3 regions of the Ahrensia sp. 13_GOM-1096m genome follow, and region 1 is predicted to be linked to each of the others. Evidence: riboswitches for the same ligand, from Rfam matches in the RefSeq annotation. Region 1 holds a riboswitch; each other region holds the start of a gene.
The links. A riboswitch is a leader RNA that binds a small molecule or an ion and turns the genes downstream of it on or off. The one in region 1 is predicted to bind thiamine pyrophosphate.

Region 1 (7,745 bases):
TGCAGCAATAAATGAAACGCTTCCAACCTATAATGCCAAGGCTGAAGAGCTCATCATTATGATCGACAAGGCGTTTCAAGAAAGCGGCGTGATCTATGAGCGCGTTGATGATCGTGCCGATCCTTTGGCCGCACGCTATGTGACGCGCAGCAATCTAATGCGTTTTCCAGACACCAATCAATTTGTCGCTATTGATAATGCCGACGGCACGGCCAGCCTCATCGCTTATGCGCGCGCACAAATTGGCTATTCGGATGCAGGCGTGAATTTAAAGCGCCTTAAAGCGATCACCGCAAAGCTGCCGCACTAAGCGGCAAGCCTCTCGGGCCTTCGCATCAACTTTGGCTCGCATCAGTTTAAGGGCCAAAGCTTTTTGTAATCCGATAAATCTTCTTTGTAGATACCATCGCATGCAGATTTTTCGAGCGCCTCAACAAGCACAAAGCGATAGGTTCCGCCCTCACCTGCAAGGGTCCAACGGTTACTGGTCCCGCAATCGCCCAGACCACGTCCTTTAAAGAACGCGTAAAGTTCGCGCGTTTCACCATCCCAAACAATATTCCACGCTAAATCACTCACGCTCGGGCCTTCATTGCTCATCACAGGCAAAGCAAGCGGCGTAAACATATCGCCGCCCTCTATCCAAAAAGCATAAGGATAATTATAGGCACCCGCATCGCCGCAAGGCAGCGCTATGAGTTTATAACCATCATCCAGCCCTGCCGAAAACCCGCCATCAACGCGGCTTTGGCCCTCGCCGATTTCATTGCTGCAACGCCCGGCTTCTTTTCCAAAAAACGGCAGCAGATCAGCGGGCACATCCGACCAGCTGGAATAGTTGGTAATATTGACTTCTTCAATCGCCTCATCTGCCTCGGCTGGCACATTGGCGCTCAGCGCCATAAGCGCATTATTAGAACCGATCCTGCCTTGAGCCTCATCGGCAAAGATAAACCCAGCTGTAATACCTGACAGTGAAAATGGCGCTGTCGTGCGTCCCGAACGTGTTGTGTAGCTGATTTGAATTTGCTTACCGCGCCGCACAGCCTTCATCAGCTTGGTCACGTTTTCCTGATCATTATAGAGATACTCATAGGTCGCAGCGCGGTAGCTAAGCTTTGATACATCAAGCTGCATCACCATTTCGCCATCGACCATAATTTGCAAATTACTGCCACCGCGCAAAGCAGGCCGAGCGCTGATCACCATCTGCACAGGTGAATCCGGTGCTGCTGTTCGTCTAAAACCAAAACTTGAGAGAGAAACACTCCGGTTCGCAATATAGATATTACAAAGCAGCGCATTGTTGCATGCCACATTCACATCGCGCACGCGCTTGAATTGGTTGGCATGGGCGCTTTGCCCTATTCCAATAATAAGCATCGAGCATATGGCCATTGCCCACAGCGCTATCGTCGCATTTCTAGTTAATCTCGTCGATTGGGTCATGCTAAATTGCACCTGTTGATCAATTAAGTTTATGTGGGACAGACACAATGAAACTTCCAGTGCGCCCGACTTGAGTTCCGTATAAACCTGACGACCATCGTGGGCAGAAATGCGCTTGAGAACAAGGGCTAAGCGTGCAAAACATCAACAAGTTTTCATATTCGCTCATTTGAGCCCAACAAGACTGGAGCAGCTGAACATGCGCCGTATTTATGCCAATCTATTATTGCTGTTTGTCGGCGCTGTCTGGGGCATGGGCTTCGTTGCGCAATCAACGGCGATGGACGAAATTGAGCCAATATTTTTCACCGGAATACGATTTTTAGCCGCAGCGATTGCGGTGCTGCCCTTTGCGATTTGGGAACAAAAGCGCCGCGCCCGCACAATGCCTGAGAGCGAGCCAACTTTAACGCGCAAAAATCTTCTCAATTTTGCAATCCTCGGCGCCATATTGTTTAGCTCATTGGCAACCCAGCAAATCGGCCTCTTGACGACTTCCGTTACCAATTCTGGCTTTTTGACCGGCATTTACGTTGTCATGGTGCCCGTGCTTGGTTTGCTTGTGCTGCGCCAAGTGCCGCACACCATTATCTGGCCTGCCTCTGCGCTCACACTTACAGGCATTTTTCTTTTGTCTGGCGGCAGCCTCACGGGCCTGACAACAGGCGACTATTGGACTATTTTATGCGCGGTTCTTTGGGCATGTCATGTGCTGTTTCTTGGCCGCGTATTGACCACACAGCGCGGCGGCAACACGCCGTTTACTTTGGCAACAACACAATTTTTCACCTGCGCCATACTTGGTCTTGTGCTGGCATCCTTTTTTGAAACAATGTCATGGGCAATCCTTGTTGCCGCAGCGCCTGAAATCCTGTTCGCTGGCGTCGTCTCTGGCGGTGTCGCCTTCACGCTTCAAGCCGTTGCCCAGCAATATACAACCGCGCCGCAAGCTGCCATTTTCATGTCATCGGAGGCGCTTTTTGCGGCCCTCTTCGGCGCAATCATTCTTGGCGAGCGCATTGGCTTTTCCGGCTACATTGGCTGCCTATTGATCTTCGCAGCCATGCTCGCGGTTGAAATTATCCCAATGTTGCGGCTGCGCGGACGCACTCAAATTTCGTAACAAGCGATCAACTCAAAATTCTCCTGCATCTTTGTGATCGCTCTTGCCCAACCGCTTGGGCGCTCACAACAGAATTATGGCTCACGCGCTTCCAGCAAAGCCGCACGAACACACCTAAATACGGCAAACCGAAACCAAATAAGGCATAATTATGTCATTGTTTTTACTTGATTTTTTAACATCAAGTGATTTGAGTTTAATACCACTATCGTCCACATTGGTGGAGCGGAACGGCTGAACACCTCGATCCCCCAACCCTAAACGTTCAGACGTTGCGCATCTTTAAATGTTAAACTTAAAAGGAACACGACGATGAAAAAACTACTATCCGCAGCCCTAGTAAGTGCATCTGTTCTTGGCGCAACATTGCCAGGTTTTGCTGGTGAAGGCGAAGGTGTCGTAGCCGCCATTGAACCGGCAACAGGCACAGTCATGCTTGAGGACGGCACCGCATGGACAGTTGGCGCAGAGGTTGATGTTTCAGCGCTCGCAGTCGGCGATTCAGTCAAGGTAACATATGAAGACGGCACGACAGTGCTGACATCTGTTGAAAAGATGTAATTTTATAAATTCGGCGGCAGGCAATCTATTTTGCCTGCCGTTTTTCGGCCATCAATATGCCGTCAAATGACCGCTTGCCGGCATTCTTCCATAGCCCTAACATCCCCTCGTCCGGCAACGCTTTAATCCTATAAAGCGGCTGTGTACGGGCAAAACCTATTGGAAATTGACCGATGAAAAAATTTGCTTTTGCATTGATTATTATCGCCGCGACAACCGCTTCAGCTTTTGCTGCAGAAATCGAAGGCACGGTAGAAAATGTAGATCTTGATAACATGAAGATCACGCTTGCCGATGGCAAGGAGTACAAAGTTGCTCAAGGCATTCCGCTTGAAATCTTGGCTGAAGGCGCAAATGTGATCCTCAACACAAATGATGATGGCACCGCAACTGACATCATGTTGATTGATTGATCTAAATGTACAAACCTCTGGACTTCGCTTCACGGTTACATACGATGCGAAAAACGGAGGATGACAATGCCAAATTCTAAGCCAGATAATCCGCGCGGTGAACTGACAATCCGAACACTCGCCATGCCGGGCGACACCAATGCTGCCGGCGATATTTTCGGCGGCTGGGTGATGGCACAAATGGATTTGGCATGCGGTATTCGCGGCGCAGAACGCGCGGGCGGGCGCATTGTAACCGCCGCAGTCAACGAAATGTCGTTTGCCAGCCCTGTTAAAGTGGGCGACACGCTTTCAATCTATTCGGACATTGAAAAAATCGGCAATAGCTCAATGGTTTTATACATTGAGGCGTGGGCGCAGCGTTATCTAACAGATGTCAGCGAACGGGTGACTTTCGCACGCTTTACCATGGTGGCGATTGATACAAACGGCAAACCAACCAAAATTCCGCCCTTACCGAAGTAACGGCCTATCCCACGATATGAGATAACCACCCCATCCAGCAATCACATGCTGCAATAGGTCTTTGAACGTTGGCGTATATCGAAGTGGAAATGGTCATGGTGATCGCGGTCGCCCGGTCCAAGCACCGTACCAAACCGGTCACACGCCTGCCCGCGCACAGATTTCAAAAAGCTCTTCTCACGCCAAGCAAAAAAGGCTGGCTTGGCAACTTTAATCACGCGGCCGTTTTTCAGTTTAAACGAACCAATATCCACCGCATTGCCTTTGGAATGTTCCGACCATTTGTCTGTGCGTGCAATCTGACGGCATGAATAAGACGACATCTGCCTAATCTCGGCAATACCTGAAAGATAGCGTGAGCGTGCAGTTGGGCCAGCATCGCGTTGCAACCATTGCGCCATAGCAAGCGCTGCTTGACAGTTCAATTTCGCAGCAGGCTTAAGCGCAACACCGCGCGCCAAAGCGCTCACCTCAACAGGATGCTCAATACCGCAACTGGCATTATCGTAAATTCTTGGAATATCTTGGAATGTCACACCCATACGCTTAAGCGCAATGCGGCATTGCTGTTCCTCGGCAGGCAAACCAGTGTTCTGCCGATTACCAAAGCCTGGAATACCCAAACGCGGAAAAGAAAATATCGAACTGGTCTTCGTTGATTGGTCCACGCCAGCACTTGGCGTCGGCACACCGTCCACCCAGCTTGCCCCCGTGCCGCAAGCAGCAAGGATTCCTGATGTGATAATCAAGCTTAAGAAAGTCACACTTTTTTTGCGTGGCAAAGACATAGCCGCTTCATCCATTCGGTTTTTAGGCAATCGCCTAATGTGAGTCCCCGAACAGATTGTACGGCCCGTTGGTGAACGCGCCGTGTGCAAACTTGGTAAAGAAAGTGTTACATAACCCAAAAGGGGCCACTTGAGGTCAGACCCGACTTGGTTCTTTGCCGACTTCATAAGCAGCGTTGAAGAAATCGAGCTCCAGCGACACAGTCCTTAAGAAAAAGTCGCGGGAGATTTCCGGAGCCGCTGGCCCTATCCTATCGAGCTCGGCGCGCAAGAACGCGACGAACGCCTGAAACTCAGGGTTGTCGTGGAGAGTGATCCACTCGGCATGTACAAAATTTTCCGGCAGTGCCTTTGGCGCGCGTGATGCCCAATCGTAATACAACCCCTCGACGACGTTCAGAACAGAGAGCACCGCCGCATAAGAGCGGGTCGCAGCGGCCTCCCTCATGATCGATTGGAAGCCTTTTGTCGGCTCGCCATCAGGGGTGGCCGCCCGGTCCTCATCTGTCACACTTAGCGCCTCGAAAGCTCGTAGAAAATAGGTGTTTTCCTCGCCAGCCACCATGCCAGCGAAACGGCCGAAGCGAAGTCGTGCCTCAAACGTATCGGCCGAAGCTATCGCCGCACCGAGCAGCGTCAAAAAGCTGTCGAGGAAACGGTGATCCTGCACAAGATAGGAGGTCATCACTTTGTTAGAGATGGTCCCAGCGAACAGTTCGCTGACAAACCGGTGCTGAACGGCCATCGTCCAGGTTGGTTCACTGGCCTGTTTGAGAATTTCGGTGAAACGTTCGGTCATGGTGCTGCCCTTTCGTGGCTGACAGCGAGACCGCAAGCTATTGGCATAGGTCGGCCTCGCAAAGAGGCCGGCAAAGGGCAGGCGCATATTCCCATCCCTTCGCCGGCATGATCCGGATCAGGTTCGAAGGGTCACCGCGCTGCTTGCGCGAGCGGTCTCTCAGCCTCTTGTCGGGGCTCCCCTTGGTTAGTCAACCGATAACCGGAAGCTTTCCCGCCGTCAACGTTTCTGCCAGACGTATTGCCGAAATAACCAAAAGGGGCCATAAGGCCCCTCATATTCATGCAGTTTGGGTATGATTATTCAACCAGTGATGCGGTTTGCAAATATTCGTCCGGCGTTTGAAGGCTGGCTAAAGCACGCAGCGTATAGCTTGTTGTCACGTTCCAATCATTAAGCTGCACACTGCGTGCATCAATAACGATTTCTTCGTTCAAACGGCCCTCACCGCCCGGTGTAATAAACAATGTTTCAATGTCACCATTGGGCGCCATGACAGCATCTGAAACATAACCAGCCACTTGGCCATCGGCGGTTTCAACAGTCATGCCCATCCAAGCATCATTGAGCGGATGTTCTTCAATCATCGCCTCATCAAAGCTTTCAGAATAAGCGCTTTCGCCTTCAACGGCATAAGCATTGGATAAATCATCAGCCTGTGCAACGCCAAGCGAACCCACAATAAAGGTGCTTGAAACCAAAGCCGCTTGCAAAAATGCAGCAAGGCCAGTTTTGCGTTTTGACGCTTCAATAATTTTAAGGTCTGTAAACATCCTCTTATCCAATTCTTGTTTGCTCACTTCTGTGTTGAGCTTGTTGAATTTATCTGCGGCATTTACCGCTTTCTTGCTATATAAGCGCGCGAACCCCCATATTGGTTCCATAACGAACCGTTAACTTTTTAGGGTCTGCAATGGTGTTAATAGCCGGAATTGGTTTTTTGCTTATATTGGCTGCAATTTATGCGCCCCAATATTGGGTAAAGCACACAATGGAAAAGCACAGTGAACCACGGGCTGACTTCCCCGGCACTGGAGGCGAACTTGCGCGTCACCTGTTAGAAACATTTGAGGTGGAAAATGTTCGCGTTGAAGAAACGGAGCACGGCGACCATTATGACCCGCAAGACCGTGTTGTGCGCCTGTCATCAAAGAACTTTCATGACCCAAGCCTGACCGCTATTGCTGTGGCTGCACATGAGGTCGGCCATGCCATTCAGCATCACCGCGATGAGCGCGGCCTTAAAAATCGCCACCGATTGGTTAGCATAGCCATGGTGACCGATAAGATCGCAGGCATATTCTTTATTGCTGCGCCTGTACTCTTTGTCATTGTGCGCGCACCTGCCGCAATATTTGCAATGATTGCACTTGGCATAATGCTCTTGGCCGTGCGCGTTCTAGTGCATCTTTTCACCCTGCCTGTTGAATATGATGCCAGCTTCAACAAAGCGCTGCCGATTTTAAAACAGGGCGGGTATTTGCAAGGCGAAGATCTAGCAGTCGCCCAATCTGTGCTAAAAGCAGCCGCTTTAACCTATGTTGCAGGCGCGTTAATGAGCCTGTTGAACCTAGCCCGGTGGATTAGGCTCCTGCGATAATTACGCAGGCACAAATTTGAGCGCGACACCGTTCAAGCAGTGGCGCAATCCCGTTGGTTCCGGTCCATCATCGAAAATGTGGCCCAAATGGCCTTCGCAGCGGCGGCAATGCACTTCTGTGCGCGTGGAGAAAAACGAGCTGTCTTCTTTGGTGCGAACCGCATCATCAATATTGTCGTAAAAACTCGGCCAGCCTGTGCCGCTGTCATATTTTGTTTCGGATGCATAAGTTGGTAAATCGCACCCTGCGCAATGAAATGTGCCAGCGCGTTTTTCATCATTGAGCGGACTTGTAAATGCGCGCTCGGTGTCCTCTTCACGAAGAACGCCATATTGAGTTTCAGATAATATCGCACGCCATTCTTCAGCCGTTTTGGTGACCTCATAGGTCATGTCACCAGCTTCAGGCGGGTATTTTCCCGTGGCAGCTTTCGTCGAAACGATACCAGCGCCAAGCATCGCGATATTCGCGCCTATTATAGAGCTGTATTTTAAAAAGCTTCTGCGTTGCATGACGATCTCCTCAATTGTTTATAGTCTAACTTTA
Region 2 (7,745 bases), on a different contig from region 1:
GGCTTCTTTGAGCGGATATGCGGGTTCATGCAGGCCCAGTTGGCGCGCTTCCCGAATGTCACTTAAGAGATCGCGGTCTGCAGCTTTAAAAAGCTGATCGGGATTATCGAGCACAAAATAGATCGGTTGGTGGATATCAATTCGGTACGGTGTTCGCAAAATGTCGATAACATCGAAGGGCTTGCGAATAGCGGTCTCATCGCTGACAGAACAAATCAATTCTGTTGGCGACGATGCAAGACCGGAACCCAATGCTTTGATCTGACCATCTTGGCGGATTAAGCCAAATTCGATGGTGAACCAATAAAGGCGTATCAGCCAAGAATAATCGGACTTGTCACATTCAAGCCCTGTTTTACCAATGGCTTCGGAAAACTTTGCAAAGCGCTCATCGGTAAGTAGTGGTGTGTGGCCATATATTTCATGAAAAATGTCTGGCTCTTCGATGTAGTTGAAGTCTTCTCGGCTACGGATAAATGACGCTGCGGGAAATGTTCGATTGGCGAGCATTGAGAAGAATTGAGAAAAGCCAATTAGCGCTGGAACGGGCTCCACGCTCCATCCTGTTAGCGCTTGAAGCTGCCTAGAAACATCAACACATTGCGGCACGCGGTCTTTTGGCAGATTTAGTTTTTCTTGACCTGCCAAATATTCTTTTGCGGAGTATTTTTTGATGTTTTGCTCTTGCTGGGCAACAAGATCGCGCCACACAGCATCGTCTTGGCTTGTGTAATCTATTCGGCCTTCCGCATCAGCGATTTTAGCAACATATTTTGTTGATTTAGGCATGTCTCACCTCCCATGGTTTAGGTTAGAATTGCATGGCATTGCAATAAATTATGTTCTATTTTGATGCTACAGATCATAATCTGGGTAAATTTTTTCTGATGTGTGTGAAAGTAGGTGAATTATGCTTGATAATTTTGAGAGGCTAATCTTAAAGTTTTTGCAGCAAAATGGACGCGCCAGCACGCAAGAACTTTCAGATGCGGTGGGACTATCGCCATCGCCCTGTTGGCGGCGGATGAAGAAGCTGGAAGATGAGGGCTATATCACGCGCTATGCTGCCATTGTGGACGGCAAAAAATTAGGCCTGCATGCGCTGGCTTATGTGCATGTATCGCTTATGGATCACAGTGAGGCATCCATCGATTTATTTAATAATTTCATTGATGGTGCAGAAGAAATTATCGAATGCGCTTCGATCACGGGCGAGTTTGATTTCGTGCTCAAAGTGGCCGCGACAGACCCAGAAGATCTTGAACGCTTTATCATGAAGCGCATTAACCGTCTTGGCGTGGTGCGCACGACAACAACCAACTTTATCTTGCGCCAAAGCAAGGTTGCCGGTGCGCTGCCGGTTGCGCTCAAGTGCTAATTGTTGCTGCTTTTTAGCTGTTGTTTAAGTCTAAACAATCATGCGGTTTAAGACGGGTTTTTCAGCCCGCCTTAAATTACTTATTTTGTTTCTAGCAATGCTTTATAGATGATTCCGCCAATAGCGGCGCCAGCTATTGGAGCCACCCAGAACATCCATAATTGCCCAACGGCCCAACCGCCGTCAGCAAAAAATGCTACTGCGGTCGACCGCGCAGGGTTCACAGACGTATTGCTGATTGGAATAGAAATCAAATGAATGAGAGTTAAGCCTAGGCCAATAGCAATAGGGGCAAAACCAGCAGATGCAGATTTTGCAGTTGAGCCAAGAATAATGATCAAAAACATTGCAGTCAGCAACATTTCGGCGATGAGAACCGAAACCATGGAGTAGCCACCAGGGGAATGTTCGCCATAGCCGTTGGCTGCAAAACCGCCCGCTGCAAAGCCTTCTTGGCCGCTTGCAATGAGGTAAAGCATAACGCCGGCTGCAAGGCCGCCGACAACTTGCGCAATAATATAAGCCGGTAGCTCTTTGGCACTGAAGCGTCCGCCGAACACCAAGCCGATGGAGACCGCAGGATTAAAGTGCCCCCCAGAAATGCCTCCAACGGCATATGCCATAGTCAAAACGGTCAGACCAAATGCCAGCGCAACCCCAAGAAACCCGATTCCAACATCGGCTATGCCCGCGGCATAAATGGCGCTGCCGCAACCACCGAACACCAGCCAGAATGTACCGAAGAATTCTGCTGATACTTTTTTCATTGTAGACATGTATAAATCCTATAATAAAACACAGATAGTTTCTGCACATGTATAATGTAAATTGTTACTTGGTTTTACAATCCTTAAAATCATTCTTTAAAGTATTACGCCTTTAACCTTCGAGTTCTTCGCGTAGCATTTCCAGTTCCAGCCATTCTTCTTCCATGGCTGTGTGGCTGTTTTGCAAAGCCTCAAGTTCCTTGGCTGCTTTGCTGAACCCTTCTGCGTCTTTGGCGAAAAAGGCAGGGTCAGCCATCTTGGTTTCAAGCTGAGCCACCTTCTTGGTAATCTCATCCATTTTGGCAGGCAGCGTTTCCAACGCGTATTTCTGCTTATAGGAAAGCTTGCCTTTTGCATTGGCGGTTGTTGGCTTTGATTGCGCCGACTTTTCAGATTTGGCGTCTTTTTTCGCTGGCGCGTTTGCTGCTTTTATTTCTTTAATCTGCGCCTGCATGTCGGTGTAGCCGCCAGCATAAGCGATCCAGCGGCCTGTATTTTCTGCATCGGGCGCAATAATCGCATTAACGGTTTTATCGAGGAAATCACGGTCGTGGCTGACAAGTAGAACGGTGCCTTTGAAGTCGGCAATCATTTCCTGCAGCAGGTCCAATGTTTCCATATCAAGATCGTTGGTTGGTTCGTCGAGAACCAGCAAATTGTTTGAGCGTGCGAGCAATTTGGCTAAAATCAGCCGTGCTTTCTCGCCGCCCGACAATTCTCTGACCGGTGTGCGGGCTTGTTCAGGCTTGAAAAGAAAATCTTTCATGTAGGACGACACATGTTTTTCTTCGCCATTGACGACGAGCGTTTGTCCGCGTCCATCGGTTAGAAAGTTTTCGAGCGTTTCATCCGGCTTGAGCGCATCACGGCGTTGATCCAGCATCGCAATATCAAGATTGGTGCCGTGGCGAACGCTGCCGCTATCGGGTTCCAGTTCACCAATTAGCATTTTGATTAATGTTGTTTTGCCTGCACCATTGGGGCCAACAAGGCCGATACAATCACCGCGATGCACACGCAATGAAAAGTCTTTAACCAACGTGCGATTGCCATAGGATTTGGCGATGTTGTCGGCTTCAATGACCAGCTTGCCGCTGGTGCGTACATCGCTTGTTTCTAGCTTGGCATTGCCTTCGGCACGTTGATGATTTCTGAAAGCTGATTTTAGTTCTGATAATTCACCCAAGCGGCGCATATTGCGTTTGCGGCGACCTGATACGCCGTGCGTTACCCAATGTTCTTCGCGCACAATTTTGCGGCCAAGCTTGTGAAGCTCTTGTTCTTCTTCTTCTAAAAGTTTGTCGCGCCAATCTTCAAATTGTGAAAAGCCCGCGCTGTTTTCCCGTAAGCGTCCACGGTCAAGCCACAGAGTTTTACGGGTAATGTTTTGTAAAAAACGCCTATCGTGTGAAATCAATACGATGGCAGATTTTGAGCGTTGTAGCTCGGATTCCAGCCATTCAATAACGGGCAGGTCAAGGTGGTTGGTCGGCTCGTCTAAAAGCAGAATATCAGGTGAAGGGGCTAAAGTGCGCGCAAGCGCTGCGCGCCGCGCCTCGCCGCCAGAAAGCCCTTGGGGCGATCTGGTTTCATCCAGCCCAAGTTCTGTTGCCAAATAGCTGGCACGGTGTGGATCATCCATTGGGCCAAGGCCCTTTGAGATATACTCACCAACCGTTGCATAATCCGCCATATCTGGGGCTTGCGCTAAATAACGCACGGTGGCGTTACGATCTGATGTGACATCACCATCGCTCGCATCAGTAATGCCTGCGGCGATTTTTAAAAGAGTTGATTTGCCGGAGCCGTTGCGCCCGATAAGCGCTATTCGGTCTCCTGTATGCACGGAAAAGCTTGCCTCTTCGATGAGCGGTTTGCCACCGAAAGTCAGTAATATATTTTCCAAGCGCAGTAGGGGCGGGGAGATTGCCATAATAACCTTTGTCGTTTCTTCGATCAGGCTTTGGCGGTTTCAAGCGCTGAAATCAAGGCCAATAAAAAGCCCGCCAAAAGACGGGCTTTCAAATTCAATTATTTTTAGATCAGCAACGTGCTTTGTAGTAACCACCACGGCCGTTTGAATAATAGCACTGGCTTGAACCTTGTGCTACGCGGCCGATAACGACGCCAGCTGCTGCGCCTGCTGCTGCAGAAAGCAATACTGCTTCAGTGTTGCCACCAGCAATAAGGGCCGCACCAGTACCGACAATAGCGCCTGCACCGCCTGCGCGAAGATCAGAGTTTGTGCAGCCTGTTGCGACTACGCCTGCCATTGCGAGTGCTGCGATTGTTGCTGTAATTTTCTTCATGGATATGCTCCCGAGTTAATAGGGTCAGAAAAGCAGAACTATGTCTCATTTTTCTGACAGGTTGTAGATGTTCCCTTCCACTACAATCATAAACTATGCTTATTTTGAACTAAGGCAAGAGCATAGCCGTCAACCAGCTTAATTTTTGTTTTGCCGTTTGACATATTTGACAGCGTATGGGTTGAGCCCAGCGCAATATTTTCATCACGTAGCGGCCACTTTACACCTGAGACGGTGAGGCCGGTTAGCGCACTAAAGGGGATGACTGAAAATGTCGTGTCCGGCGCACAATGTAGCGCCAATTCACGGTTTGGAAGCAGCGGAAAAGCCGTTTCATCACCTCTGGTTAGATAAAATGCGATATCAGGATTATCCAGAGCGTATTTCAATGCACCCAATAATATAAAAAGCACATGGTCTGTTCGTTTGCCGCCAAGTGCGCCGCAAATGGTGATCGTTTGCGGTTTGCGGGCAATAGCTAGATCAAGAGCAAGCTCGCCATCGGATTGGTTCTTATTGGAAGAGTGAGGCACTTTTTCAACGGATTGATAATCATCAAAAAATTCAGAAGTGCTGGAATCAAAATCACCGATCCAGATATCTGGCATTAAGCCAAGAGGCTTTGCGTGGGCAATGCCACCATCGGCAGCCACGACATAGCTGTTTTTGACGCGCTCTTTTAGGTCGTCATCGACCTGTAAGGTGCCGCCTAAAAGGATCGTAATTGAGCTGGAATTACACATTGCCCAGTCATAAGCATTGGCAAATTACAGCGCAATAGCGAAGCTTGGCGCTCTTGCCGCGTTTTTATACAAATGCTATTGCGGAACTTGTCTAACGGGGTGCCATAATGGCTGAGAGGTAATCCGACCCGTAGAACCTGATCCGGTTAACACCGGCGGAGGGATTAGGCGCACGGTTTTGGAATTCCCCTTAAACGTTGTGTTTGTCCCTTGTTTAAAACAAGGAGAGAAGCTTTGAGAAAATCCATCCTATTGGGCACTTTGCTGAGCAGTGTTGTCGCGACGCATGCGCATGCGCAGGACGTCACTATCTATACCTATGAGAGCTTTACAGCTGAATGGGGTCCGGGCCCGCAAGTTGAAAAAGCATTTGAAGCAAAGTGCGGCTGTGACGTAACATTTGTTTCTGCCGCCGATGGTGTCGCACTGCTCAACCGATTGCGGCTGGAAGGTGGAAACACCGATGCTGATTTGGTGCTGGGTATAGACCAAAACCTGATTGCGGAAGCCAAAGCCGAAGGCTTTTTTGCACCGCACGGCATGGACATTGAGGCGGCGGCCGTTCCTGGCGGTTGGAATGATGATGTTTTCGTGCCTTATGATTATGGTTATTTCGCCATTGTTTATGACACGCAAAAGATTGCTACGCCGCCTTCCAGCATGGAAGAGCTTTTAAACGGCGATGCTTCCAACAAGATTGCAATTCAAGATCCGCGCACATCAACACCGGGCCTTGGTTTGATGTTATGGATTAAGAAATTATATGGCGATGATGCACCGGAGGCCTATGCCAAATTAAATGATCGCATTTTGACGATCACGCCGGGTTGGTCAGAAGCTTATGGGCTGTTCACAGATGGCGAAGTGCCAATGGTTCTGTCTTATACGACATCGCCGGCCTACCACATGATTGCCGAAGACAATGATCGATATCAGGCGGCGGCTTTTTCTGAAGGCCATTACATGCAAATAGAAGTGGCAGGCTTGACGAAAAAAGGCGCTGAAAACCCGAAGGCGAAAGAGTTTTTATCCTTCGTCGTTAGCCCAGAATTCCAAGACATTATTCCTGAAACAAACTGGATGCTTCCTGCTGCTGCGACATCAAAGCCGCTTAATCCGGTTTTTGATAAGCTCGTTCAGCCAGACAATGCGCTGCTTTATTCATCAGATGACGTTGCTTTGAACCGTAAAGACTGGGTTGCTGAATGGCTTGAAGTTATGAGCCGGTAACAAGGTTTGAAATATACAAAACCATACCAAGGATTAGGGCTTGCGATTCCGCCGCTGGCCCTTTTTCTGTTGGCAGCATTGGCGCTAGGCGCCATTATTGCGCTGGTTGTTTTTGCGGCTCTTGGCGGCTCACAGGTTGATGTAATTGATATTGCAACAGACACTGTTGTCTGGCGTATCATTCGTTTTACACTTTGGCAGGCGGCACTATCGACGTTGTTGTCGGCACTGTTTGCCATTCCTGTCGGGTTTTTGCTGTTTGAGTATAAGCATTTTTATGGCCGTGAATTGCTGCTCCGCCTGTTTGCGATACCGCTTGTTTTGCCGCAAATCGTAGCGGTTTTAGCAATCGTATCACTTTACGGAAATCAAGGTTTTGTCACGCAAGCGCTCAAGCAGGCAGGATTGCCTATCGGCACGATCTATGGACTGTCCGGCATTTTAATCGCGCATGTGTTTTTCAATATGCCGCTTGTCGCGCGTGTTATTCTTGGCGCTCTTAATGCTATGCCTGCGGAGTATGAACGCTTGTCGCATCAGCTTAATATGGGGCCGCTACAGCGCCTTCGCCATATTTGTTGGCCTTATATGCGCCCTGCATTGTTTAACGCGTCGGCGTTGGTATTCATGCTGTGCGTTACCTCTTTCACCGTGGTGCTAACGCTGGGCGGCGGTCCGCGTGCCACAACGCTGGAAGTCGGTATTTATCAGGCGCTGACATTTGATTTTGATATTCCGCGCGCTGTGGTTTTAACCGTCATGCAACTCGCACTGACCGCCTTTTCTGTCTATATGTTTGCCCGCGCTGGCGGCAATATTGATGCTGGCATGACGCTTGAACGCACGCGTCCTTTGCTGATCAAACATAAGGCAAGCCAAGTCATCTTGGCGGTGATTGTGCTTGGCGTGGCGGCACTGTTTGTTGCGTCGCCATTTATTGCGATCTTTGCAAAAGGCATTGCTGCCGACCTTATTAAATTGCTTGGCCAAGCGGCGGTTCAAAAAGCCATTATGACAAGCTTTGTGCTGGGCGCTCTTGCGGCGTGCCTATGTATTGTCGTTACGCTGGCCTTATGCGAGGGGGCTGTTCGCGCTGGCTTTATGCAAGGCGCCTATAGTCATGCAGCATCGCTGGTGCTTGTCGTGCCGCCGATTGTGATTGCCGCTGGATGGTTCATTTTATTGCGGCCATTCGTGAGCATATATGAAGCTGCGCCCTATCTGGTTGTCAGCGTTAATGCGGCTATGGCACTTCCATTTGCGATGCGGTTTGTGCTGCCTGCACGGCAAACTGCAGCGCAACGCCATGACCGTTTAT
Region 3 (7,745 bases), on a different contig from region 1:
ATTGCGATACCGTTAAGCTGAAGTTTCATCCATCATCTCCGGTCTTGTGTTGTCAAAAATCATTTCGGCGACCATTCGCGCCATTGCGGGTGCGAGCAAAAAGCCATGACGGAAAAGCCCGTTTGCACGGATCAAATTTCCATTGCGGCGAATACGCGGTAAATTATCAGGAAAAGCCGGACGCGCATCGACGCCGATTTCCAAGACTTCAGCTTCGCCAAAAGCTGGGTTCAATGCATAGGCAGCACTGAGTAATTCAAGCAATGAACGCGCCGTAACATGTGATTTTTGGCTGCTCTCAATCATCGTTGCGCCAAGCATAAAAATACCGTCGCCGCGTGGGACGACATAAAGCGGGATACGTGGGTGAAGCAGTCGCACGGGTCTGTTGAGCGTAACATCCTTGCAAGAAAGAATGAGCATCTCGCCTTTAACACCACGCAAATCAGTGATCGTGTCGCGTGCCTGAAATCCGCGGCAATCCACAGTCAAACCGCCTCTGGCATAAACTTCTGGATCAGCATCAGCGGTTTCAAATGTCACACCGTCAGCGATTAAACCGTCACGCAGATGGCTAAGCGCCAAGCGTGGTGATAAATGCGCTTCATCTTTAAACAAAAGGCCCGTGTTAAAGCGGCCAGCCAAGTCTGGCTCAAGTGCATCAATGTCAGCGCCTGAAATCGTTTCAAAATTGCTTGTTCTTCGGCCAAACCGTATTAGCTCGGCTTTGTCACGTGTGGGCGAGATAACCAGCGTGCCGCAGCGATTAACAGCGTGGGTTTTTGCATCCCACCAATCCGCCGCCTCTTGCCCAAGCCGTACAGCCGGTTCTTCAGCGCTTTCACCTTCGCAAAAAGGTGCAAGCATACCGCCTGCCCACCATGAGCAAGCATGCGGTCCAAGCGCGCCGTGCCGATCAATAACGCGCACATCGGCGCTGCGATCACGTAAACTGCGCGCGACGCATAGCCCAGCAACACCGCCGCCTATGATGGTGATTTGGGTCATGTCCACATCGCAGAAAAGTGATGAACTGGGCCGTGCCCTGCGCCAACATCTAATGTGTCAGCAGCACAAATCGATGCGTGCAAATAATCATGTGCGCGCTGAACAGCCGCAACCATTTCCTCGCCATGTGCCAAATGCGCAGCAATCGCAGCTGAATATGTGCAGCCTGTACCATGCGTATTCTTCGTGTTGATACGCGGAGCCGTGAAGCTTGTAACAACGCCGCTTTTATCGACAAGAACATCGGTGCAAATGCCGCCATCAGCATGGCCACCTTTCAGCAACACAGCTTTAGGACCGAGCTGCAATAGCGCTCTGGCCTGCGCGATTATCTCATCATTTGAATTTGCAACATCGCAATTAAGCAATCGTGCAGCTTCAGGAAGGTTCGGTGTTAAAAGATCAGCGCGCGGAAGGATTTCTGCGAGTAAAGCGCTGATCGCTTTATCTTGCAAAAGCATATCACCGGACTTTGCAATCATCACCGGATCAACGACGATCTTTCCGTCATAGGTTTTCAGCGCATTGGAAACAGCAGAAATAATCGGCGCCGAAAACAACATGCCGAGCTTGATTGCATCGACTGAAATGTCGGACAGAACCGCAGAGATTTGCGCCGCGACAATGTCAGTAGGCACTTCATGAACAGCCATAACGGATGTTGTGTTCTGCGCCGTGATCGCAGTTATGGCGCTCGCGCCATAGGCCTTATTGGCACTAAAGGCTTTCAAATCGGCCTGAATGCCTGCGCCGCCGCCACTATCGGAGCCAGCAATTGTCAGTGCAATTGGTATTCTTTTCAACGCAATCATGCCTCCACAAAGGGGCAAAACGGCGAGAAAAGGAGATTGGTCGCAATAAGTTTTGCGATTTACCCGTTCCCTACGCCGGCATTGCCCGGATCAGGTTCGACGGGTCGGTGCAAGCACCTCTCAGCCCTAATGGGCCCCCCGACGGATAAATCGTCTGTAACTTATATTTTTTAGATGCGCAACTTAAAGAAGTGCTTCAAGCAGTGCGCGTGTATTTTCAGCAGTCATTTCAATTGGGTTGCCACCTGTACTTGGATCGCGCAGCGCATCAGCAGTCAAACGATCAAGGTCAGGGTCTTTAACGCCAAGCGCCGTCAAGGTTTTTGGAATTTGCATCGACGCGTTGAGTTCATCAACATAGGCGCAAAAACCATCAAAGCCGCCTTCAATTCCCAGATATGCGGAGGCCGCATTAAATCTATCTGAAATAGCGCTTTTGTTAAACTGCAACACTGCAGGCATACAAACCGCATTGGTTGTGCCGTGGTGCGTGTGGTGCAATGCGCCAATCGGGTGACTAAGCGCGTGGATTGCTCCAAGCCCCTTTTGGAAAGCCGTTGCCCCCATTGCAGCAGCAGACATCATATGCGCACGCGCTTCAATGTCACTGCCATCCGCATAGGCGCGCGGCAAATATTCTTTTACAAGCCGCATGCCTTCAAGCGCCATGCCTTGGCTCATTGGGTGGTAGTGCGGGCTGGAGTAAGCTTCGACACAATGCGCAAAAGCATCAAGGCCCGTACCAGCCGTGATGAATTTCGGCATACCGACCGTCAATTCCGGATCGCAAATCACAGTCACAGGAAGCATTTTCGGATGGAAAATGATCTTCTTTTCATGCGTTTCAGAATTGGTGATCACGCTCGCACGGCCAACTTCAGACCCTGTTCCAGCCGTTGTTGGTATAGCGATTACAGGTGCGATAGCGCTTGCATCTGCACGCGTCCACCAGTCGCCAACATCTTCAAAATCCCAAAGCGGACGCGTCTGACCAGCCATAAAAGCAATAACTTTTGCAAGGTCCAAACCAGAGCCGCCGCCAAATGCGATAACACCGTCAAAACCACCATCGCGGTAAATCTTGACGCCGTCTGCAGCATTCAAGTCTGTCGGGTTTGCATCAACCTCGGAAAACATCGCGCGGCCCAAACCACCCGCTTCCATAAGGTCGAGCGTCTTGGATGTAATATCCATGGACGCCAAGCCTTTGTCCGTTACCAAAAGCGGCTTTGAAATACCCGCTGCAATACATGCATCGGCGACTTCTGAAATCCGGCCTGCGCCAAATCGAATGGCTGTCGGATATGACCAATTAGCAGTCAAGTTCATGTTAGTTTGCTTTCTTCAAATGGTAAGATTTTGGTCTGGTCAAATTGTGATAACCGATTACGGAAAGCCCGCCGCCGCGGCCTGTATCCTTGCAGCCGGTCCAGCAAAGCGCTGGGTCAAGATAGTCACAACGGTTCATGAAAACGGTGCCCGTTTCAATGCGGCGGCCAATTTTCAAAGCGCGGTCGATATCTGCGGTCCAAAGCGATGCGGTTAAGCCGTAATCGCTGTCATTCATCAACGCGATAGCTTCTTCATCGTCTTTGACTTTCATGATGCCAACAACAGGACCGAAGCTTTCCTCGCGCATCACGCGCATATCATGGTTCACATTGGTCAAAATTTGCGGTGTCAAATAGGCCCCGCCATCATCTTCCGCAAAGGTTTCAATATGCGCAATCGCGCCTGCCTCAATTGCTTCAGCAGTTTGCGCACGAACTTCTTGCGCAAAACGTACATGCGCCATTGGCCCCATCGTGGTTTCTTTGTCTAGCGGATTGCCAAGCTTATAGCCCTTAACAATGGCGACCGCTTTTTCTACGAAAGCATCATAGAGAGATTCGACCACATAAATGCGTTCAATGCCGCAGCAACATTGACCAGCGTTAAACATTGCGCCGTCAATCAGCGTATCAACAGCACTGTCGAGATCTGCATCTTCCATCACATAGCCTGGGTCTTTGCCTCCAAGCTCAAGCCCAACACCGGTAAATGTTCCAGCAGCAGCTTTTTCCATGGCTTTGCCGCCACCGACAGAACCTGTAAAATTGACAAAGCCAAAGCTGCGCTCAGCAATAAGCGCCGACGTTGTATCATGGTCAAGAAACACGTTTTGGAATATTTCTTCAGGAATACCAACAGAGTGAAACGCTTTTGCCATGCGTTCGCCCACAAGCAGCGTTTGCGTCGCATGCTTAAGCACAACACTATTGCCTGCAATCAAAGCAGGCGCGACCGTGTTAATCGCCGTCATATAAGGATAATTCCAAGGCGCAACGACAAGCACAACGCCATGCGGTTCACGCGCGATCAAACGGCGAAACTGCGCATCATCCGCAATTTCAATATCCGCCAATGCTTCACTAGCAATTTTCGCCATATATTTTGCGCGCTCTTCAAAGCCGCCAAATTCGCCGCCATAGCGCACAGGACGGCCCATTTGATGGGCAAGTTCTGGCACGATTTCATCATTCATTGCACCAACGGCGGCAACGCCTGCCAGCACCAAATCAATACGCTCTTGCAAGGGACGTTTTGCCCATTCAAGCTGAGCAGATTTGGCCTTTGCAACAGCATCACGCGCTTCAGCACTGCTTAACACCGGACGTTCGGCATAAACCGAACCGTCAATCGGCGAAATACACTTCAATAGTTTTGTCATTATTTACGCTCTTTCAAATCCACGTGCGATTTCATAATCGGTGACGACCCGATCAAATTCTTCCTGCTCCCAAGTCGCTGCGCGTACATAATGATCAACCACATCATCCCCCATTGCCTCACGCAGCATTTTGGAACTGCGCAGCGTTTCAGCAGAATCACGTAGCGATGTCGGCAGCGTCTTAGCCTTGTTGTCTTTATAGATATCGCCTTTGCTTGGCGGCGCGAGTTCTAACTTGTCTTCCAACCCTTTAATACCAGCAGCAATAATGGCGGCAATCGCCAAATAAGGGTTGATATCTGAGCCACCAATACGGCACTCAATACGAACTGCCTTTGAACCAACGCCGCAAAGACGGAACCCTGCCGTGCGATTATCAATCGACCAGATAATTTTTGTTGGCGCAAATGTGCCAGCAGAAAAGCGCTTATAGGAATTGATGTAAGGCGCAAGAAAATAAGTCATGTCAGGCGCATATTTGAGCATGCCGGCAACGTAATGGCGCATGGTTTGCGACATTGTATGGTCGCCATCCTTGTCAAAGAACACAGCCTCGCCGTCCTTCGTCCAAAGCGACATATGCACATGAGAGGATGAACCAACGCGCTCATGATGCCATTTAGGCAAAAAGCTTGCTGCATGTCCTTGCTGCCAAGCAATTTCCTTGGTCGCATGTTTAGCGATTGTGTGAAATTCGGCGCAATCCATCGCATCTGAATAGCGAATATTAAGCTCTTCTTGGCCAGCCTCAGCCTCGCCCTTCGAGTTCTCGATGGGAATACCAGCATTATAAAGATGATTACGCAGCGGACGCATAACCACCTCTTCACGCGTGGTCTGCATAATATTGTAATCTTCATTATAGCCACTAATTGGCTCTAAATCACGAAATCCGCTTTTGCGAATTTCTTCAAAACTTTTTTCAAAAAGGAAGAATTCAAGTTCCGTCGCGGCTTTGGCTTCAAACCCAAGCTCAGCAAGGCGCGCGACTTGTTTCTTCAAAATTGCACGCGGCGAATGCGGAACTTCCTTATGTGTGTTGTGATCAAGCACATCACAGAGCACCATCGCCGTTCCTTCAAGCCAAGGCATTGGACGGATCGTCTCAAGGTCAGGCTGCATGACATAATCGCCATAACCGCTTTCCCAACTGGTCGACGCGTATCCGCTTGGCGTGGCCATTTCCAAATCTGTGGCCAGCAAATAGTTACAGCAGTGAGTTTCCTTGTAGGCACTGTCTACAAAGTTTTGCGCGTGAAATCTTTTACCCATTAGGCGGCCCTGCATATCAACAAGGCAAACAAGAACTGTATCAATCTCACCCGATGATACTTTTTGTTTTAGCGCATCAAACGACATCGTACCTGCCATGAAAGTTCTCTTCTCTGTAAGTAACTATTTTCACATTAAACCAGCGCCGAAATTCGGCGCTGGCTTTATTTAAGTCCCAGCTAAAGCTTAGCTGTAGCGGTATGGACGTCCCGCTTTTTTCATGTCGTTATTATATTTGCGGAAAATCTCGACAACCTTTGCTTTCGTTGGCGATTCTGCGGCAATTTCATCCCAGAATTTAACAGCTGCATCTTCCACTGTCGCCCATTCCTCATCTGGAATAGTTGTCAGTTTCAGCTTATCGCCATTCACACGAAGATCGGATTCACCGCCCCAATACCACCACTGACGATAGTAATGGCTTTGCTCCATACAAACAGTCAGAAGTTCTTTCAGATTGTCCGGTAGTTCATTCCAACGGTCCATATTGGCAAAGAAATGGCCAATCCAAGCACCCGAAATGTTGTTGGTCAGGAAGTAGTTTGTCACATCTGCCCAGCCAACTGTGTAGTCTTCGGTAATGCCAGACCAAGCAATGCCGTCAAGTTCACCAGTTTGAACAGCAGTTTCAATATCTTCCCAAGGAAGCGTTACAGGCACAACACCAAACTGGCTCAAGAAACGGCCAGCTGTTGGGAATGTAAAGATACGCTTGCCTTTAAGATCGGCCAATGAATTGATCGGGTCTTTTGTGGCAAAGTGACATGGATCCCATGCACCAGCTGAAATGTGTTTCACGCCAACAGCGGCATATTCTTCATCCCAGATTTCTTTCAACCCATACTGGTTAAACAATACCGGAACATCCAGCGAATAACGGCTGCCGAACGGGAAGTAACCGCCAAAAACAGTAACCTCGGTTGGTGAAGCCATTGAGTCATCATCAGACTGAACTGCATCAATTGTGCCGCGTTGCAAAGCTTGGAAAAGCTCGCCCGTTGGAACCAATTGGTCGGCATAAAAAAGTTCAATTTCCATCTGATCGCCGGCGATTTTGTTGAATGTATCAATCGCTGGTTTGATAACGTGCTCACCCAATGCACTGCCTGCATAAGTTTGCATACGCCATTTGATTTTTGATTGTGCAATGGCAGGTGTTGCCAATGCAGCGGCTGGTGCAGCCAATGCCGCACCCTTAATAAATGTACGTCTTGTCGTCATGGTACTCTCCTCGGTTTCAGCTCTATTTAAAAAACAGTTGCCGCCTCTTTGCGAGGTTCTTGTTATTTCCCGTATACGTAGTTTGGCAGCCACATCGCGATTTGCGGAAACAGCATGACCAAGATCAGTGCGAACAACATCACCAGCACAAATGGCGTGATTGATGCGTAAATATCTTTAAGCGTAATGTCCGGCGGTGCCATGGCCCGCATCAAGAACAGATTATAGCCGAATGGCGGCGTCATATAAGCGATCTGTGTCGTGATTGTATAAAGCACGCCATACCAAATCAAATCAAAACCAAGCGCATCCACCAACGGCACATAAAGCGGTGCAACGATAACCAACATGGCTGTGTCGTCCAAAAACGTGCCCATAATCAGGAATGAAAGCTGCATCAAAATCAGGATCATCCAAGGATTAAGCCCAAGCTGTTCTGTGAACAATCCGTCGATCGCATTGACCGCACCTAGACCATCAAACACCGCGCCAAAGCCAAGTGCGGCAAGAATAATCCACATGAACATGCAAGAGATCGCAAGCGTTTGGCGCACGGACACTTCAAACACGGCACGCGTCATACGCTTCTTTACAACAGCCGCTAAAAACGCTGTTGCAGCACCAACGGCAGAGCTTTCCACGAGCGATGTCCACCCATTAACGAACGGCACCATCATCGCTGCAAATATGAACAAAGGAAGCAGTCCTGCACGCAGCAGTTT

Region 2: another riboswitch for thiamine pyrophosphate. It lies ahead of thiB (thiamine ABC transporter substrate binding subunit); the one in region 1 lies ahead of N530_RS0112580 (TenA family protein).
Region 3: another riboswitch for thiamine pyrophosphate. It lies ahead of thiD (bifunctional hydroxymethylpyrimidine kinase/phosphomethylpyrimidine kinase); the one in region 1 lies ahead of N530_RS0112580 (TenA family protein).

Annotation. Positions count from the first base shown of each region.
Region 1 is NZ_JIAX01000014.1:60,631-68,375, forward strand. Features, by position in the region: gene N530_RS0112545 (DUF1499 domain-containing protein) at 1-310, shown strand, start outside; gene N530_RS18695 (DUF1176 domain-containing protein) at 352-1,449, opposite strand; gene N530_RS0112555 (DMT family transporter) at 1,649-2,572, shown strand; gene N530_RS0112560 (DUF1344 domain-containing protein) at 2,885-3,133, shown strand; gene N530_RS18110 (DUF1344 domain-containing protein) at 3,307-3,546, shown strand; gene N530_RS0112570 (acyl-CoA thioesterase) at 3,607-4,011, shown strand; gene N530_RS18115 (extensin family protein) at 4,053-4,799, opposite strand; gene N530_RS0112580 (TenA family protein) at 4,936-5,598, opposite strand; TPP riboswitch at 5,676-5,791, opposite strand; gene N530_RS0112585 (PRC-barrel domain-containing protein) at 5,898-6,371, opposite strand; gene N530_RS0112590 (zinc metallopeptidase) at 6,512-7,198, shown strand; gene msrB (peptide-methionine (R)-S-oxide reductase MsrB) at 7,199-7,711, opposite strand.
Region 2 is NZ_JIAX01000013.1:150,753-158,497, forward strand. Features, by position in the region: gene phhA (phenylalanine 4-monooxygenase) at 1-789, opposite strand, end outside; gene N530_RS0111695 (Lrp/AsnC family transcriptional regulator) at 911-1,378, shown strand; gene aqpZ (aquaporin Z) at 1,459-2,145, opposite strand; gene N530_RS0111705 (ABC-F family ATP-binding cassette domain-containing protein) at 2,258-4,072, opposite strand; gene N530_RS0111710 (hypothetical protein) at 4,188-4,454, opposite strand; gene N530_RS0111715 (thiamine diphosphokinase) at 4,541-5,197, opposite strand; TPP riboswitch at 5,283-5,378, shown strand; gene thiB (thiamine ABC transporter substrate binding subunit) at 5,432-6,427, shown strand; gene N530_RS0111725 (thiamine/thiamine pyrophosphate ABC transporter permease ThiP) at 6,434-7,745, shown strand, end outside.
Region 3 is NZ_KK211156.1:369,010-376,754, reverse strand. Features, by position in the region: gene thiS (sulfur carrier protein ThiS) at 1-29, opposite strand, end outside; gene N530_RS0115600 (FAD-dependent oxidoreductase) at 13-1,008, opposite strand; gene thiD (bifunctional hydroxymethylpyrimidine kinase/phosphomethylpyrimidine kinase) at 1,005-1,820, opposite strand; TPP riboswitch at 1,871-1,971, opposite strand; gene N530_RS0115590 (iron-containing alcohol dehydrogenase) at 2,004-3,149, opposite strand; gene N530_RS0115585 (aldehyde dehydrogenase family protein) at 3,151-4,530, opposite strand; gene N530_RS0115580 (glutamine synthetase family protein) at 4,534-5,901, opposite strand; gene N530_RS0115575 (TRAP transporter substrate-binding protein) at 5,989-7,023, opposite strand; gene N530_RS0115570 (TRAP transporter large permease subunit) at 7,086-7,745, opposite strand, start outside.